DNA from 2 places in the Paraburkholderia sp. SUR17 genome. Region 2 is predicted to be linked to the other one. Evidence: predicted binding sites of a transcription regulator. Region 2 holds the regulator's gene; the other holds the start of a gene.
The links. The regulator FliA, encoded in region 2, starts transcription of late flagellar genes. The targets are predictions, from matches to a motif close to CTAAAGTTTNNNNNNNNNNNGCCGNTA.
Positions count from the first base shown of each region.

Region 1 (7,658 bases), on a different replicon from region 2:
TAACCCGAACTGAACATGATCGAAGTGAAAGAAGGTGCAATGCTGCCCGATTCGTTGTGGGCCGCAACGGCGCAGCCTGCGCCCGATACGCCGGCTCTGCGCGAGTCGGTATCGTGCGACGTGGCGATCGTGGGTGCAGGGTTCACGGGCCTCTCGACGGCCTTGCATCTGGCGGAGCGCGGCGTGAAGGTGTGCGTGCTCGATGCCGCGCAGCCGGGGTGGGGCGCCTCGGGCCGCAATGGCGGTCAGGTGATTCCCGGGCTCAAGTACGACCCCGACGAACTCGTGCGGCGGTTCGGCGAAACAGCCGGCAATCGTCTGGTGGAGACGGTGGGCGGCGCGGCCGACAGCGTGTTCGAGTTGATCGAGCGGTACGGCATCGATTGCGAGGCGGTACGGGGCGGCTGGATCCAGCCGGCGCCGTCGCGTGCCATGCTCGAAACCGTGACGCGCCGTGCGCAGCAGTGGGCGGCGCGCGGCGCGAAGGTCAGCCTGCTCGATGCCGCCGGCATTTCGCAGCGGCTTGGCACGAGCGCTTACGTGGGCGGATGGATCGATCATCGCGCCGGCAGCATCCAGCCGCTCAGCTATGTGCGGGGTCTCACGCGCGCGGCCCAGACGCTCGGCGTTGCCGTGCATGGACACACGTCGGTCAAGCGCCTCTCGCGTGACAAACGCGGCTGGCAGGTAGAGACGCACGGCGGTGCGAACGTGGTCGCGCAGCACGTGGTGATCGCGACCAACGGCTATACCGGGGCGCTTTGGCCGGGCCTGCGGCAGTCGGTGATCGCGGCGAACAGCTTTCTCGTCGCTACGCGGCCGCTGGCTCCCGGCGTGGGCGACGCCATTCTGCGCGGCGGTGAAGTGGCCTCCGATTCGCGTCGTCTTTTGCTGTACTTCCGGCGCGATGCGGCAGGGCGGTTGTTGATGGGCGGTCGCGGGCCTTTTTCGGACCCGCGTGCGAACAGCGACTGGGCGCATCTCGAACGCGCCGTCGAGTTGATGTATCCGCAATTGAAGGGCATCGAGTATGAGTATCGGTGGGCGGGGCGCGTCGCGATCACGGCCGATTTTCTGCCGCACGTCCACGAACCCGCGCCGGGGCTCAGCATCGCGCTTGGCTACAACGGCCGCGGCATTGCGATGGCCACGACGCTAGGCAAGCATCTTGCCGCGCGCATTGCAGGCGACGCCCGCGCTCCGTTTCCGTTTGCCGTCACCGCGGTCAAACCGATCCCGTTCCATGGGCTGCAGCGCTTTTACATCGCGGCGGGCGTTGCGTGGTACCGGCTGATGGACGCCATCGCCTGAGCGCGACAAGACCTTCCTCCAGCGCCGCAAACCTCGGCGCACCTTTCTTGCTACACGGTAGAGCCCGCTGCATGTGCTGCATGTGCAGCAGGTTCGCGGGCACAACGTCCGTCACGTGAAAGCCGCCGTCCACTGGAGGAAAGCCATGCAACGCATGAACGCAAGGGGGTGTGCCGCAATTGTTGTCGCGATGAGCCTGCTGACCGCGGCGTGCGGCGGCGGAGGAACCGGCTCGGGCAGTAGCGCCGGCACGGCGGGCCCCGCTGGCGGCGTGCATCTCCAGGTGGTGTCGTTCGGCGACAGCCTCTCTGACGTCGGCACCTATGCGCCGCTCGCGGGCGCCCTGGGCGGTGGACGCTTCACGACCAACCCGGGCCAGGTGTGGACGCAGGATGTCGCGCAGTACTACGGCGACACGCTGACGCCCGCCTTTTCGATCGACGCCAGCCACAAGCTCAGCGCGCAAAGCGGTCTGGGCTACGCAGAGGGCGGCGCCACGGTGGCCACGCCCGCGAACCTCTACGACTATCTGACCGACGTGCTGGGCAACATCGAAATGCCCATGAACCAGCAGGTGTCGAGTTATCTGGCCGCGCATGGAAGCTTCAACGCGAACCAGCTGGTGCTGGTGTGGGCCGGCGCAAACGATGTGCTGCGTGCCGGCTCGCTGCCCGCTGCCGCGCCCACGGTGCAGACAGCAGCGAACACGCTCGTCCAGCTCGTCGCGCAGATCGTGCAGAGTGGGGCGACGCACGTCGTCGTGGTCAATCTGCCCAACATCGGGCTATCGCCCAAAGGCGTGACGTCCGCGGACGGCGGCGCGAATCTGACGCAGCTTTCGCAACGCTTCAACGACACGCTGAACGCGGGTTTGCAGACCAACGGTCTTCAGAGCAAGGTCATCGAGATCGATGCCTTCACCTGGCTCAACCAGGTTGTCGCGAATTTCCAGGCCAACGGCTTCGCCGTCTCCAACACGGGCACGGCGTGCGACCCTGCGAAGACGCCGCACGACACCGCATTGCTCTGTTCACCGCCCACCTACACGACGCCCAACGCCGACCAGACCTACATGTTCGCCGACGACCTGCATCCCGCCACCCGCCTGCATACGCTCTTCGCGCAGTTCGTGGAGCAACAGATTGCGAAGAGCGGGCTCGGGCGCTGAGCAGTGTGCGGAACTACTGCGGCGCGCCGTCCCACGCGGGCAGCGTGGCGCCGCGATAAACCTTCAGGATTGCGGCGGACACATTGGGTTGCTGATAACTCTCCACGAGGTCATGGACCCACGGCGCGTTCGCGTCCTGCTCGTTCACGGCGATGAAGTTGCGATACGGATTGTTCGGCACCTTCTCCTGCGCGATGCGTTCCTGCGGAATCTTGATGCCCGCCTTGATGGCCCAGTCGGTGTTCACGACGGCCGCATCGAGGTCACCGATGGCACGGCCGACGATGCCGGCATCGAGTTCCTTGACGTGCAGATTCTTCGGATTCCGTTCGATATCGCGCGCCGTCGGCAGGAGACCCACGGCGGGCTTCAGCGTGATGAGGCCGAGCGATTGCAGCAGGAGCAGCGCGCGCCGTTCGTTGCTCGGGTCGTTTGGCACGCCCACTGTCGCGCCTTGCGGAAGGTCGGCAACGGACTTCACCTTGCGCGAATAGAGGCCGATGGGCTGCACATAGGTGTAGCCCACGGGCACGATCTTGTAGCCGCGCGCCTTGATCTGCGCCTCGAGGTAGGGCTTGTGCTGAAACGAGTTGGCGTCGAGGTCATGCTGGGCCAGCGCCTCGTTGGGCTGCGTGTAATCGGCGAACGTGGTGACCTTGATGGCGAGACCATGCTTTGCCGCATTGGCGGCAACCACTTTCCAGACGTCTTCGTCCTCGCCGGACATGATGCCGACGCGAAGCGTCTTTTCCGTGGTTGCGGCCGAGGCGGCATTCGCAATACTCCAGCCGAGAAGGAGCGCTGTCAGCGCCGTACCGAGCAGTTTTCGTTTGTGCATGTGGGGGTTCGTTTTGGGGTCGACAGGGCTCGATGCTAGAGAACGGCATGACGGGCTGACAAATATTTTTGTCTGCGTTCGTCATGCAGTGCGTGGTTATATGGACAGGTCGAATCGTGCATTAGAAAGGGTGCCGCCGGGGCCATCATTGGGCACACGCGGTGAGCGCCTGTACCAGAGCATCGTGTCCGGAGGGGTTTTGAAAGAACGCTTCCAGCGTCGTGTGTTCTTCTTTGGCGATCTGCGCGAGACATCGCGCGTTGTTCACCGGAACGCTTTTCATTGCAGAGACGGCGGCCGTGACGAATAGCGCGATGGATATTGCGGTGATCGTGAGCCCTGCAATCCACTTTTGTGCGTCACGGGTTATCGCCCGGCGTTGCTTGCGTGGCGCGATGCACTTCTTCGATTCTCGTATCGCAGTGCCTTTCATGCTGGCTCCATTTAGTTAGCATCACAACTATTTGTGATCAAAAAAAGCGTTAGCCCAACGCCTTTCTGACGTCCCGCATGCTGCTGATCGTTGTGTCGAACAAGCCGGTCCCGATTCGTCCGCGCAGTGCCTTGGCGACGTTGGCGCTTGCCGCATTGATCGGTTTGTCGAGCGCCTTGCCCGCGGCCGTGGGGTATAGACACCATTCTCTGCCGTCGGATTTTCCTTGCCGGCGCTCCACGAGCTTCTTCTGGCAAAGGTTGTCGACGAGCCGCGTCGCCGTGGGACGGGCAATGCCCAGCATGTCGGCGACCTGGCTGGCGAGACATCCAGGCGAGGCGAGCACGACGCGCAAAACGAAGCCCTGCGGCGGCGTGAGGTCGAATGGGGCATAAACGGCGGTCCATTCTCGCTCAACGAGGCGGGCCAGGGCAGCGGAATTGAAATACAGGCAGTGATCGAACATGGCGGCGATTAGACCATGAAGTGGTTAGCAACGCAATCATATGTGGCTTCGTGTCAGCATGGAAGTTCTCCAGGCGCGAACCGACGCATTTCGGCCCGTAGGCTTTCCTTGCCCTCATCCTCGCCGCCCATATCACTCCCGCTTCGAAGCATTCGGTATTCTGGCCGGGACGCGCGCGCGGCGCGCTTTTAAGATAGCGGGTTGAACCCGCTCCCATCCCGTGCTGGAGGCAAGACCCATGTCCTTATCATCCGAGTCCGACTTCTCATCGATTCAGCGGACGATTGACCGTCTCGTGCAAGACTTCGCCGCAACGGCTGCCGAGCGCGACGCACGCGGCGGCACGCCGAAAGCGGAGCGCGATGCGATTCGCGGCAGCGGCCTGCTCGCGCTCTCCATTCCGAAGCAGTACGGCGGGCAGGGCGCGAACTGGATCGAAACGCTTGATACGGTCAGGCAGTTCGCGCGCGTGGACAGCTCCATCGCGCACGTCTACGGTTTTCATCATCTGCTGCTGGCCACGGTGCAACTGTTCGCGCGGCCCGCCCAGTGGGAGCCCTGGTTCGAAGAGACAGCACGCCACAACCGGTTCTGGGGCAACGCGCTCAATCCGCTCGACAAGCGGACGGTCGTGCGTAAAGTCGATGGCGGCTATGAGTTTTCAGGCCGCAAGAGCTTTTGCTCCGGTGCGTTCGATTCGGACATGCTGATTGCGTCCGGCGTGGATGAAGCCAGCGGCAAGCTGCTGATTGCCGCGGTGCCCACCGCGCGCGCGGGCATCACCATCCCTTCGGACTGGGACAGCTTCGGCCAGCGTCAAACCGATAGCGGCAGTGCCGCGTTCGATCAGGTACGCGTTCAGGAAAGCGAAATGCTGCTCGATCCGGGGCCGCTCAGCACGCCGTTTGCGTGCCTGCGGCCGCTGCTTGCGCAATTGATCTTCGCGCACCTGTTTCTCGGCGTGAGCGAAGGCGCGTTCGCGCAGATGAAGCACTACACGCTGCACGAGTCGCGGCCTTGGTTCAAATCGCCCGCGAAGAGCGCGAACGAAGATCCTTACACGCTGTTGCGCTATGGAGAGTTTTGGGTAGGCCTGGAAAGCGTGCGGCTTCTCGTGCAGCAGGCGGCGTCGCGCTTCGACGCGGCATGGAACGAAGGCACGGCGCTGGACGAAGCAGGACGAGGGCAGGTGGCCGTGGCGGTGGCAACGGCGAAGGTAGCGGCCACGCGCGTGGGGCTCGATCTGACGAGCCGGCTGTTCGAAGTGGCCGGTGCTCGGGCCACGCAAGGCGCGCTGCGACTCGACCGCTTCTGGCGCAATCTGCGCACGCAGACGCTGCACGATCCCGTCGATTACAAGCTTCAGGAACTCGGCGAGTGGGCGTTGAACGATACGTTGCCGTCGCCTTCTTTCTATTCGTAGACGACTCGCTGACGGATTCCTGCGGGACCACCGCAGGACCGCTCAGGACCGTGGGGACCGCTGCGTCATTCCGGACCTATATACGGGCACGTCCGCCGTTGTCCCGTTACCTTTTATTACGCCGCCTTCCCGCTTTCCCCGCCGGTGCTCACGCCGGCGGGCGATTCCCCGTCGCAACGATGGCTTCCCCCTCAAGTTTGTCCCGTGCCCGACGATAACCCGGACATACAGGTTGCTGGAACGGACCGCAGCAAGCGAGCACCACCACCATCGTCCTGTTACTCAACCGGATACCCAACCGAATTCATTAGAGGAAGCCATGCTGAACATCAACACCAACATCCTGTCGCTGACGACGCAGACCAACCTGTCCGGTTCGCAAAGCGCCTTGTCGCAAGCCATTACGCGTCTGTCGTCGGGCAAGCGCGTGAACACCGCCGCTGACGACGCAGCCGGCCTCGCGATCGCCACGACGCAAACCGCCGCCATCAACGCGCTGAACCAGGGCGTGATGAACGCGAACAACGGTATCTCGATGGTGCAAACCGCCTCGGGCGCGATCTCGTCGACCGTGGCCAACCTGCAGCGTATCCGCCAGCTGGCCGTGGAATCGGGCGACGGCTCGCTCGGCTCGGCAGCGCAAGCGAACCTGCAGACTGAAGTCACGACGCGTCTGACGGAAATCAACCGCGTTGAAACGCAAACGACGTTCAACGGCCAGAGCGTGCTGGGCGGCCTCGGCAGCGTGAACTTCCAGATCGGCGCATCGGCCAACCAGACGATCACGGCGAACTTCGGTTCGACCACGTGGAATGCGTCGGGCCTGGGCGTTTCGGGTATCGACATCTCGACGACCTCGGGCGCGCAGAACGCGATCACGGCGATCGACGCAGCCCTCTCGCAAGTCAACAACTTCCAGGCAACGCTGGGTGCAACGCAGAACACGTTCCAGTCGGCCATCAGCAACACGCAGACGGAATCGACCAACCTGAATGCCGCGCAGTCGCAGATCGTCGACGCGGACTTCGCTTCGGAAACGGCGAACCTCTCGAAGGCGCAAGTGCTGCAACAAGCCGGTATCTCGGTGCTCGCGCAAGCGAACTCGCTGCCGCAGCAAGTGCTGAAGCTCCTGCAATAAACGTCCACGCAGTACCTTCGGTGACGCGCCTCTTGCGGGGTGCGTCACTTTTTTTGGAACGGGCTCTACGCGGCTTTCGGGCGGCGTAGGGCTCGTTTCGCTTTTGGGGCTCGTTCTCTGGTCCTTTGGTTGCCCACCGAGCCGGCCAGCATGGCTTTCTCACGTCGATAACGCCCTGAAAATAGGGCGCAATAAAACGCCTCCGGTACGGCAATTGCTCATTCCCCGTGCCGAAACGCGCAGCCCACGGCGGACTCTGCATCGGCAAGACACGCAGTCTTCGCGGCCTTCGGGCCGCGCGGGAGACGCACATGCACCGCTTGCTCCACCTCCGCGAGGTACAGACCCGCGCCACCGCGCGCCGCGGTACGGCCTTCGCGACAATGGCATGCCTCATCGTCGCAATTTGCGCGTCGTGCGGCGGGGGAGGCGGTGGATCCGGCAGCGCAGCCGCAACGTCCACGCCGTCCGCGCCGGTCAACACCACGGTATCGTCCCCCACGGACGTGCTCATGTATCACAACGACGCCGCGCGCACAGGCCAGTACCTGGCCGAACCGACGCTCACGCCGGCCAACGTCAATCCCGCGCATTTCGGCAAGGTCGCGTTCCTCGCGGTGGACGGCAAAGTGGACGCGCAGCCGCTCTACGTGAGCAGCCTCTCGATGGGCGGCACGCCGCACAACGTGGTCTACGTTGCCACCGAGCACGCCAGCGTCTACGCATTCGATGCGGACACCAACACGCCGCTCTGGCAGCGTTCGCTGCTGGGCTCGGGCGAGACCACGAGCGACGATCGCAACTGCCAGCAAATCACGCCTGAAATAGGCATTACCGCGACACCGGTGATCGATCGCACGCGCGGCGCGAATGGCGTGCTC
Region 1 covers NZ_CP120509.1:1,045,545-1,053,202, forward strand. Annotated here, with positions in the region: gene P2869_RS22175 (amino acid ABC transporter ATP-binding protein) at 1-13, shown strand, start outside; gene P2869_RS22180 (FAD-binding oxidoreductase) at 16-1,311, shown strand; gene P2869_RS22185 (SGNH/GDSL hydrolase family protein) at 1,457-2,479, shown strand; gene P2869_RS22190 (MetQ/NlpA family lipoprotein) at 2,493-3,317, opposite strand; gene P2869_RS22195 (hypothetical protein) at 3,463-3,750, opposite strand; gene P2869_RS22200 (MarR family winged helix-turn-helix transcriptional regulator) at 3,800-4,216, opposite strand; gene P2869_RS22205 (acyl-CoA dehydrogenase family protein) at 4,455-5,639, shown strand; gene P2869_RS22210 (flagellin domain-containing protein) at 5,959-6,777, shown strand; gene P2869_RS22215 (pyrrolo-quinoline quinone) at 7,161-7,658, shown strand, end outside.
Region 1: P2869_RS22210 (flagellin domain-containing protein) is a predicted target of FliA. The motif match lies at 5,830-5,856, and genes of this name have one in related genera.

Region 2 (7,658 bases):
CCATTACGCAGCAGTGGTTCCCCGGCAACGGCGACATGCAGGTGATGGGTCTGGACGCCAATCTTGAGCGCGTGTTGTCCCAGGCGCTCACCACGGGGGCGAACCCGGGCCTGGAGCCGGGGCTCGCCCATACGCTGCTCGAACAGACCCAGAAGGCGATGACGCGCCAGCAAAGCCTGGGGCTTGCGCCCGTGCTGCTCGTGCAGCACTCGCTGCGCGCCATGCTCGCGCGCTTCCTGCGGCGCAGCCTGCCGCAGCTGAAGGTGCTCTCCTACGCAGAAGTGCCGGACACGCGGCACGTCAAGGTGGTCAATCTGATCGGCACGGCTTGACGGGGCGGGCGCCGGTTGCGGCGCTTGCCGTCTTCGCTGTGCCAGGGGCGGGGCCGGGCATGGCTTGGGTTGGCGCGGCGCCGGCCTGTCCGGTGTGCCGTTCGGCGCCGCGGCGGGTACGTCCGCAGTACTCTCGCAGTGCCTTCGCGGTGCCTTCGCAGTACTCCCTCAGTGTTTCCGCAGTACCTCCGCAGTCTCCCCTCAGCGCCTCCCCGCAGCCCCCCTTTCGGCCCGATCAAACGAATTGCCTGCTTTTCCCCGCGCTGATCCATCGATAGTCCGGCGTTCACCTCCTCAATAATTTCACCATCGGCAAAGGCTTTGCCGCGCACCAGGTTCCTGCGGAGCCACCGCGCAACGAAGCCGGCGCCTCGCAATTGAAACGCCACGTCAGGGTCGTCAACCTCATCGGGGGTCAGCTTGAACATCCGCAAATTTATCGGTGCCACCAGCCGCGACGCGCTGCGCCAAGTGCGCGAAGTGCTGGGTCCTGACGCAGTGGTGCTGTCGAATCGCACGCTCGACGACGGCAGCGTCGAGATCGTCGCCGTAGCCGACCGCGAACTCGCGGCCATCGCGCCTGCCGCGGGTGAAGGCGCCAACGCGGGTGCTGCTTCGCGCGGCTTGCCGCGCAGCGCCGCCGCGCCGGTTGCGGGCAACCCCTACGCGAACGGCATGCCGGACGTGTTCTCGTCGGTGTTCGGGGCAAGCCCGGAAGCGGGCGCGGACCGCCCTTCCGCAGCGGACGACGAAGACGACGCCTCTCCCTACATGAACGCCGCCGCGCAACCGGTGGCCAAGCCCGAAGCGCAAGCAGGCGGCGCCCTCGCCACGCGCGGTGCCGCGCTGGACCGCCCGGGCGCGTTTATGGCTCAGTCTGCGGCCCAGTCCGCAGGCCAGGCCGATACCGGTGGCGGCGCGGACCGCTTCGCCGCCGAACCCGCGACTATCCAGGCGGGTGCACCGGCTCGTCCGGCTGCGCGTCCCACGCCGACGCACGCTCCCGCTCATCCGGCCGCTCATGCGCCGGCGGCGAGCCGCGCCGCAGGGTTCGCGACGCCGGCCGCAGGCGTGACCATGCCGGCATCGGCTGTGCCGTCGTACTCGGACAAGACACACGCTCCGCGCACCATGGCCGAAACGAACCCCTGGCTCATCGACCACGCGCGCCGCATTGCCGACAAGGACAGCGAAGGTCAAGGCGCGGGTCACAGCGCGGGTCACAGCACGAAAGCCGCAGGTATGACGCCCGCCGACGCCATGGCCAAAGGACTCGGCATGCCCGCCGACCCGCACGCCGAACACGGCCAGCATCGCGGGCAAGGCGAGGGCGTGCTCAACGTCAGCACGCCGGACTGGGCGCGCGAAGCGGCTCAACTGGCGGCGCGCCGCGCCACGCAGCGCATCGCACCGGCCTTCGATCTGCCGGGCAACAGCCAGCCGCCGACGCAATCGGCCACGCCCTCGGGCAACGCCAGGACCGCCGCCGATGCCGCAGGCGCGAACGCCTCGGCCAGCGTCACGGAAGCCATCAAGGCCCGCATCGAACAGGTCGTGAATGAAACGGTGATGAGCGAGCTGGCCTCCATGCGCGGCATGATGGAAGAGCAGTTCGCCGGACTCCTCTGGGGCGAGCGCCAACGCCGCAGCCCCACGCACGGCGCGCTCACCAAGCAGCTGTTCGCCGCCGGCTTCTCGGCCCAGCTCGTGAAGATGGTGGTGGACAACCTGCCCGAAGGCAAAGACCCGGAAGGCGCGCTGGAATGGGCGCAGTCGGTGCTCGAATCGAACCTGCCCGTGCTCGAAAACGAAGACGCGCTCATGGAGCGCGGCGGCGTGTTCGCGCTGATGGGCCCCACGGGCGTCGGCAAGACCACGACCACGGCGAAGCTCGCGGCGCGCTGCGTGATGCGCTTCGGCGCGAGCAAGGTGGCGCTGCTCACCACGGACAGCTACCGCATTGGCGGCCACGAGCAACTGCGCATCTTCGGCCGCATTCTCGGCGTGTCGGTGCACGCGGTGCGCGACGGCGCCGACCTGCAGCTCGCGCTCACCGAACTCAAGAACAAGCACATCGTGCTGATCGACACGATCGGCATGAGCCAGCGCGACCGCGCCGTGACCGACCAGATCGCCATGCTGTGCAGCGCCGGCCAGCCGGTGCAGCGCCTCTTGCTGATGTCCGCAACGAGCCACGGCGACACGCTCAACGAAGTGGTGCAGGCCTACCAGAGCACGCCGGACAAGGCGCCGCTCGCGGGCTGCATTCTCACCAAGCTCGACGAGGCCACCAACCTGGGCGGCGCGCTGGACACCGTGCTGCGCTACCGGCTGCCGGTTCACTACGTGTCGACCGGCCAGAAGGTGCCGGAGAACCTCTATGTGGCGACGAAGCGTTTCCTGATCCGCAGCGCGTTCTGCATTCCGCGCGAGCACTCGCCCTTCGTGCCGCACGAAGACGACATCCCGGCGCTGCTCTCGGCGCTGTCCACGCGTTCGAATGCCGACCTGCACGAGGTTCGCTTTGGATAAATTCGTAGCCGACCAGGCGGAGGGGCTGCGGCGGCTGCTCGCCCGCAGCGGCTCGCGAGTGATCGCGGTGACCGGCGGCTCGGAGAGCGTCGGACGCACCACGACAGTAGTGAACCTTGCAGCGGCATTGGCCGAGCAGGGCAAAGACGTGCTCGTCATCGACGAGTGCCTGGGCGACCGGTCGGTGAGCGCCACGCTTGGCGGCATGCAACGCGTGGGGAATCTCGCCGGCGTGATGCGCGGCGAGGTGTCGCTCGCGGCGGCCGTGAGCCGGCATCCGCTCGGCTTCGGCGTGCTCTCGGCCTGGCGCGGCAGCCAGGAAGGCTATAGCGCCGAACAGTACGGACTCGTGCTGAACGGCCCCGCCGACGTCGTGCTGATCGACGCCGGGCTCGACAGAAACGGCGCGCTCTCCGGGCTCGCCATGCGCTCGCACGACGTGATGGTCGTGACGCGCGTCTCGGCGCAGGCCATCACCGATGCCTACGCCGCCATGAAACGTCTTCATTTCGCGCACGCAATCGCGCAGTTCCGCGTGCTCGTCAATTACGTCCAAAGCGCGGCCGATGCCCACACGGCATTCGAGAACCTCGCAGGCGTGGCGGGTCGTTACCTCACCGTCTCGCTCGAAAACGCAGGCTGCATTGCGGCTGACCCACACATGGCGCGGGCCGTCGAGCTCGCACGCTGCATCGTGGATGCTTTTCCGTCCACGGCCGCCGCGCGCGACTACCGGCATGTCGCCGCAGAACTGCAGTACTGGCCCATGCGGCCAGCCATGTCGTCGCGCGCGGCCATGACGCGCCCGACCGTAACAACGTCGGCCCCATCGCCATCCATGTGGCAGGCCGACCCGGCCGCCGAATGGCCGTCGGCGCAGCATGCGTGACGCCACTCGGGGACTTCAGGCAGGAGAGCACGATGTATAACGCTCAGGGAAAGATTTCGCAGGACGAGGTGCTGGCGAAGTACGCGCCGCTCGTAAGACGTCTCGGTTTGCAGCTCGTAGCCAAGATGCCGGCGAGCGTGGATCTGGACGATCTGATCCAGGCCGGCATGATCGGTCTGCTCGATGCGGCGAGCCGCTACAAGGAAGATCAGGGCGCGCAGTTCGAAACCTACGCGAGCCAGCGCATTCGCGGCGCCATGCTCGACGAGCTGCGCAGCAACGACTGGCTGCCGCGCAGCCTGCGGCGCACGTCGCGCGAGGTGGAGAGCGCGGTGCACCAGGTGGAGCAGCAATTGGGCCGTTCGGCGAGCGAGACGGAGATCGCCGGGCATCTCAAGATGCCGCTCGACGAATATCAGTCCATGCTGCAGGACCTGCATGGCAGCCAGCTGATCTACTACGAAGACTTCGACCGGTCCGCGGACGACGAGCCGTTTCTCGACCGCTACTGCGTCGATCACTCGGATCCGCTTTCCGCGCTGCTCGACGAAAGCCTGCGCGCGGCGCTGGTGGAAGCCATCGACAAGCTGCCTGAGCGCGAGAAGCTCTTGATGTCGCTCTACTACGAGCGCGGCATGAACCTGCGCGAAATCGGCGCGGTGATGGAAGTGAGCGAATCGCGTGTGTGCCAGCTGCACAGCCAGGCCGTGGCGCGTCTGCGCACGCGTCTGCGCGAACTGGCCTGGGCGGGCGCCGAGGCCGACTGAGAAACCCGAGCGGGGTGCGTTCGAGGGGCGTTCGCGCCTTTCCGGGCGGGTGGCGCTGTTGTTGGCGTTAGAGGGCGCCGGGTAGCGGACCCCGGACCCCGGGGCCCAAGGCGCCGGGCCTCGGGCGGGATCGGTTCGGCCGGCGCTGCGCTGGCTTGTGTGGGGCGGCTGCTTTGCTGCTGCTTTGCTGCCACTTCACCGCTGCTTGAGCGGCACGTCATTCGCACCCTGTCCGCTTGCTGTTCGCGCGTCCTCCAATTCTTCGGCGGCTTTTTCGCCTTCTTTCGGGCCGGCTTCCCGGCTCGTTCATCGGGCCGCTTCAGGCCGTAACACCACTAACATTTTCTTACACCACCCTTTCTGACGGGTGGCTACACTTGCGCCGCGTTATTACGAAGACAATGGGGTTAAACCAGATGCTCAAAAAAATCGCAGGAATCGCCGTGTTGACCGCGGCTTCGGCCGCTGTATCGCTGCCCGCTATGGCGGGTGACCTGAACAATGCGCTCGGCGGGGGCCTCGGCGGGGTAGCGGGTGCCGCGGTGGGCGGCGCGCTGGGCGGCAGCACGGGCTCCGTGATCGGCGGTGCGGTGGGCGGCGGCGCAGGCGCTGCGGTCACGTCGAACCGGCGCGAACGTACGGGCGCCATCGTGGGCGGTGCGCTGGGCGGCGGCGCGGGCACGGCGGCAGGCAACGCGATGGGCGGCCGCACGGGCGGGCTGATCGGTGCGGGACTGGGCGGTGGTGCCGGCGCGGCACTGGGCGGCAACATCTCGCGCAGCAACTCCTACGCGGACGAGGGCGAGCGCGGCTATCGCAGCACCGGCCACCACCGCAAGCATCGCAAGCACTGGGATTGAGCCGCGAGCAGCAAAGGCAAGAGGATCGAGAAAGGCGCAACGACGCCTGAGGTTGAAGGCCGGGGTTGAAAACCGGTCTTGAAAACCGGTTTAAAAACCAGCGTTTGAAAACACAACGGGCCGCACATTCGCATGGATGTGCGGCCCGTTGGTTTTTGGTGCGGCTGGCCGGCGAATTCAGCGGTGGCGCTGCGCCCGGATCATCGCGCCGCGCGCCTCAAAACCCGGCTCCGGGGAAATCGATCAAACTCGCCCGAACGCAGGAATTCGCCCATCCGGCCCGTACAAACCGGCCTTATGCTGCGCGCCCTTGAGCACGTCGAGGGCGCGGCGGTTGTATTCCATGCGAGTGTGGATCAGCACGCCGTTGGTGGCGTTGGAGCGTTTCGCGCGTTCGGCCGCCTTTTGCAGCAGCGCCCATTGCGTGGCGAGCCGCGGGTCGGCGCCGGAGGCCAGCTCCATGCCGCGCCAGCCCGGCGGAAAGCCCAGCTCCGCAAGCTGCGCGTCGCGCTGCTTTTCCAGCGCCGAGAGCTTTTCGACCAGTTCGGTCTTCATCTCGATGATGGGCGGCAGCTGTTCGAGCGGAGAGACGGCGGTCAACGCCTTCTCTTCGCACGCGAGCACCGAAGCGAACGCTTCGACGGCGGCATATTCGTCGATGACGGTGGCAAGGAGGGCGTCTTTCATCACAATCACTCAACTCGCAGTCGGCTTGCCGCGCCCTGACTGGGGCGCACAAGCCGTGGTCAATTGGCTGCTGCACGTGCGCGCTTCGCCCGAAGGTGCGGCGAGGCACGCTGAACGCGCTGGCCAACCGGGGTTAGCTCCCCGCCGACCCCGCGCGCGTTTGCAGCAGGCTACGTGCCGTTTCGAGAACGGCGTCGGCAATCTTGCCGGTATCGATACTCAAGGTGCCGTCGCGCAGCGCCTGCTTGATCGACTCGACGTGTGCCGTATCGATGTCCGCCGCGCCGGACGCGGCGAGGCCGCGCAGTTGCGCCGACAGCGCCGACAGGTTCACGTTCGCGTCGCCGGATGCGCCGCCGCCGGTGGACGGTACGGGGCTGCTGGCTGCGCCTTGCGCGCCAGACGCGGCCGTTTCGCCTTGCTGGGTACGCTGCAGCCCGTCTTTTAGCGACTGCAGGCTCGAATTGCTGGTGGAATCGACTTTCACGATTGGCTTCCTGAACGGTTGACCGCGGTGCCCGGATTCGACTGAGGAATCCGGCTTCCGCGTGGCCTTCTTCGGCCACGGTGGGGCGCGTCATGGGCGCCGCTTTGCCCGGATTAACGGCAGGTACCAATCAAACTTTAGTGCATGGACGGCAAGGCCGCCAAAGCGCCGCGAGGCGCGACGGCTGCACGCAAGGGGCCATAACAGCCCCGGTCGAAACCACTTCACATCATTCGAGGCGCAGCAGGCGCCGGTCCAATCTCCTGTTCAAATCCACCCAACCTGCAACGCTCAAAGCTGGATCTCCACGGTGCCGCCTTCTTTGACGATGCCGCTGATGATCTGGCCGCCCGCCGTCTTCACACGGACCTGCTGGCCGGGCGACGCGTTGTTCATGGCGCTGCCCTCGGACGAAATCGAAAAGCCCGGGCCCTGTGCGACCACGCGCACGGTTTGCCCGATCGTCACGGAACTCGCACTGCGCAGCATGTCCTGGCGCAGCGGCAGCCCGGCAGGCACGCGGACCAGCGCCACGGCGCCGATCGCCTGCGACGGGTCGGTGACCACCGCCTGCGGCAGCAGCGTGAGGTCGCCGTCGCGTGCCACCAGGTCGGCGGCGCTGAGCGGCTCGCCCGGGGCAATCGCGCGCGACGCCGTGTAGTAGGTGGCCTGAACCGAGATCTTCGCCTGAAGGTAGAGCGTCCACGGACGCTCGCCCGCGCAGCGCACGCCCACCGTGGTGCGGCCCCACATGCGGGTGCCGGCGGGCGCGAACGGCTGCATCGTCGTGCAGGCCGCAAGGCCGCGCGGAAATACGTTGGCCACGGTGATGTTGACCTTGCCGGGAAGGCCCACGGCCTGCTGCTGAAGCCAGGCGAGCGCAGCGCGCCGGATCGACTCGCCGTCCTGCTGGCCTTCGGGCACGGCGGCTTGCGCGACTGTGGCGGCCTGAGCCGACTGGGCCGGTTGCGCGGGCTGAACGTTCGATGCAGGCGCCTGCGCCGGCTGCACACGTTGATACGGTTGTGCCGCCTGGGTTCCCTGGGCCGGCACAGCGCGCGGCACCATGCGCTCGAAGCGCGGCGCGGCGGCTGCGTAGCCGCC
Region 2 covers NZ_CP120508.1:3,713,917-3,721,574, reverse strand. Annotated here, with positions in the region: gene flhA (flagellar biosynthesis protein FlhA) at 1-332, shown strand, start outside; gene flhF (flagellar biosynthesis protein FlhF) at 753-2,864, shown strand; gene P2869_RS16665 (AAA family ATPase) at 2,857-3,753, shown strand; gene P2869_RS16660 (RNA polymerase sigma factor FliA) at 3,786-4,520, shown strand; gene P2869_RS16655 (hypothetical protein) at 4,937-5,380, shown strand; gene P2869_RS16650 (flagellar protein FlgN) at 5,624-6,067, opposite strand; gene flgM (flagellar biosynthesis anti-sigma factor FlgM) at 6,201-6,554, opposite strand; gene flgA (flagellar basal body P-ring formation chaperone FlgA) at 6,846-7,658, opposite strand, start outside.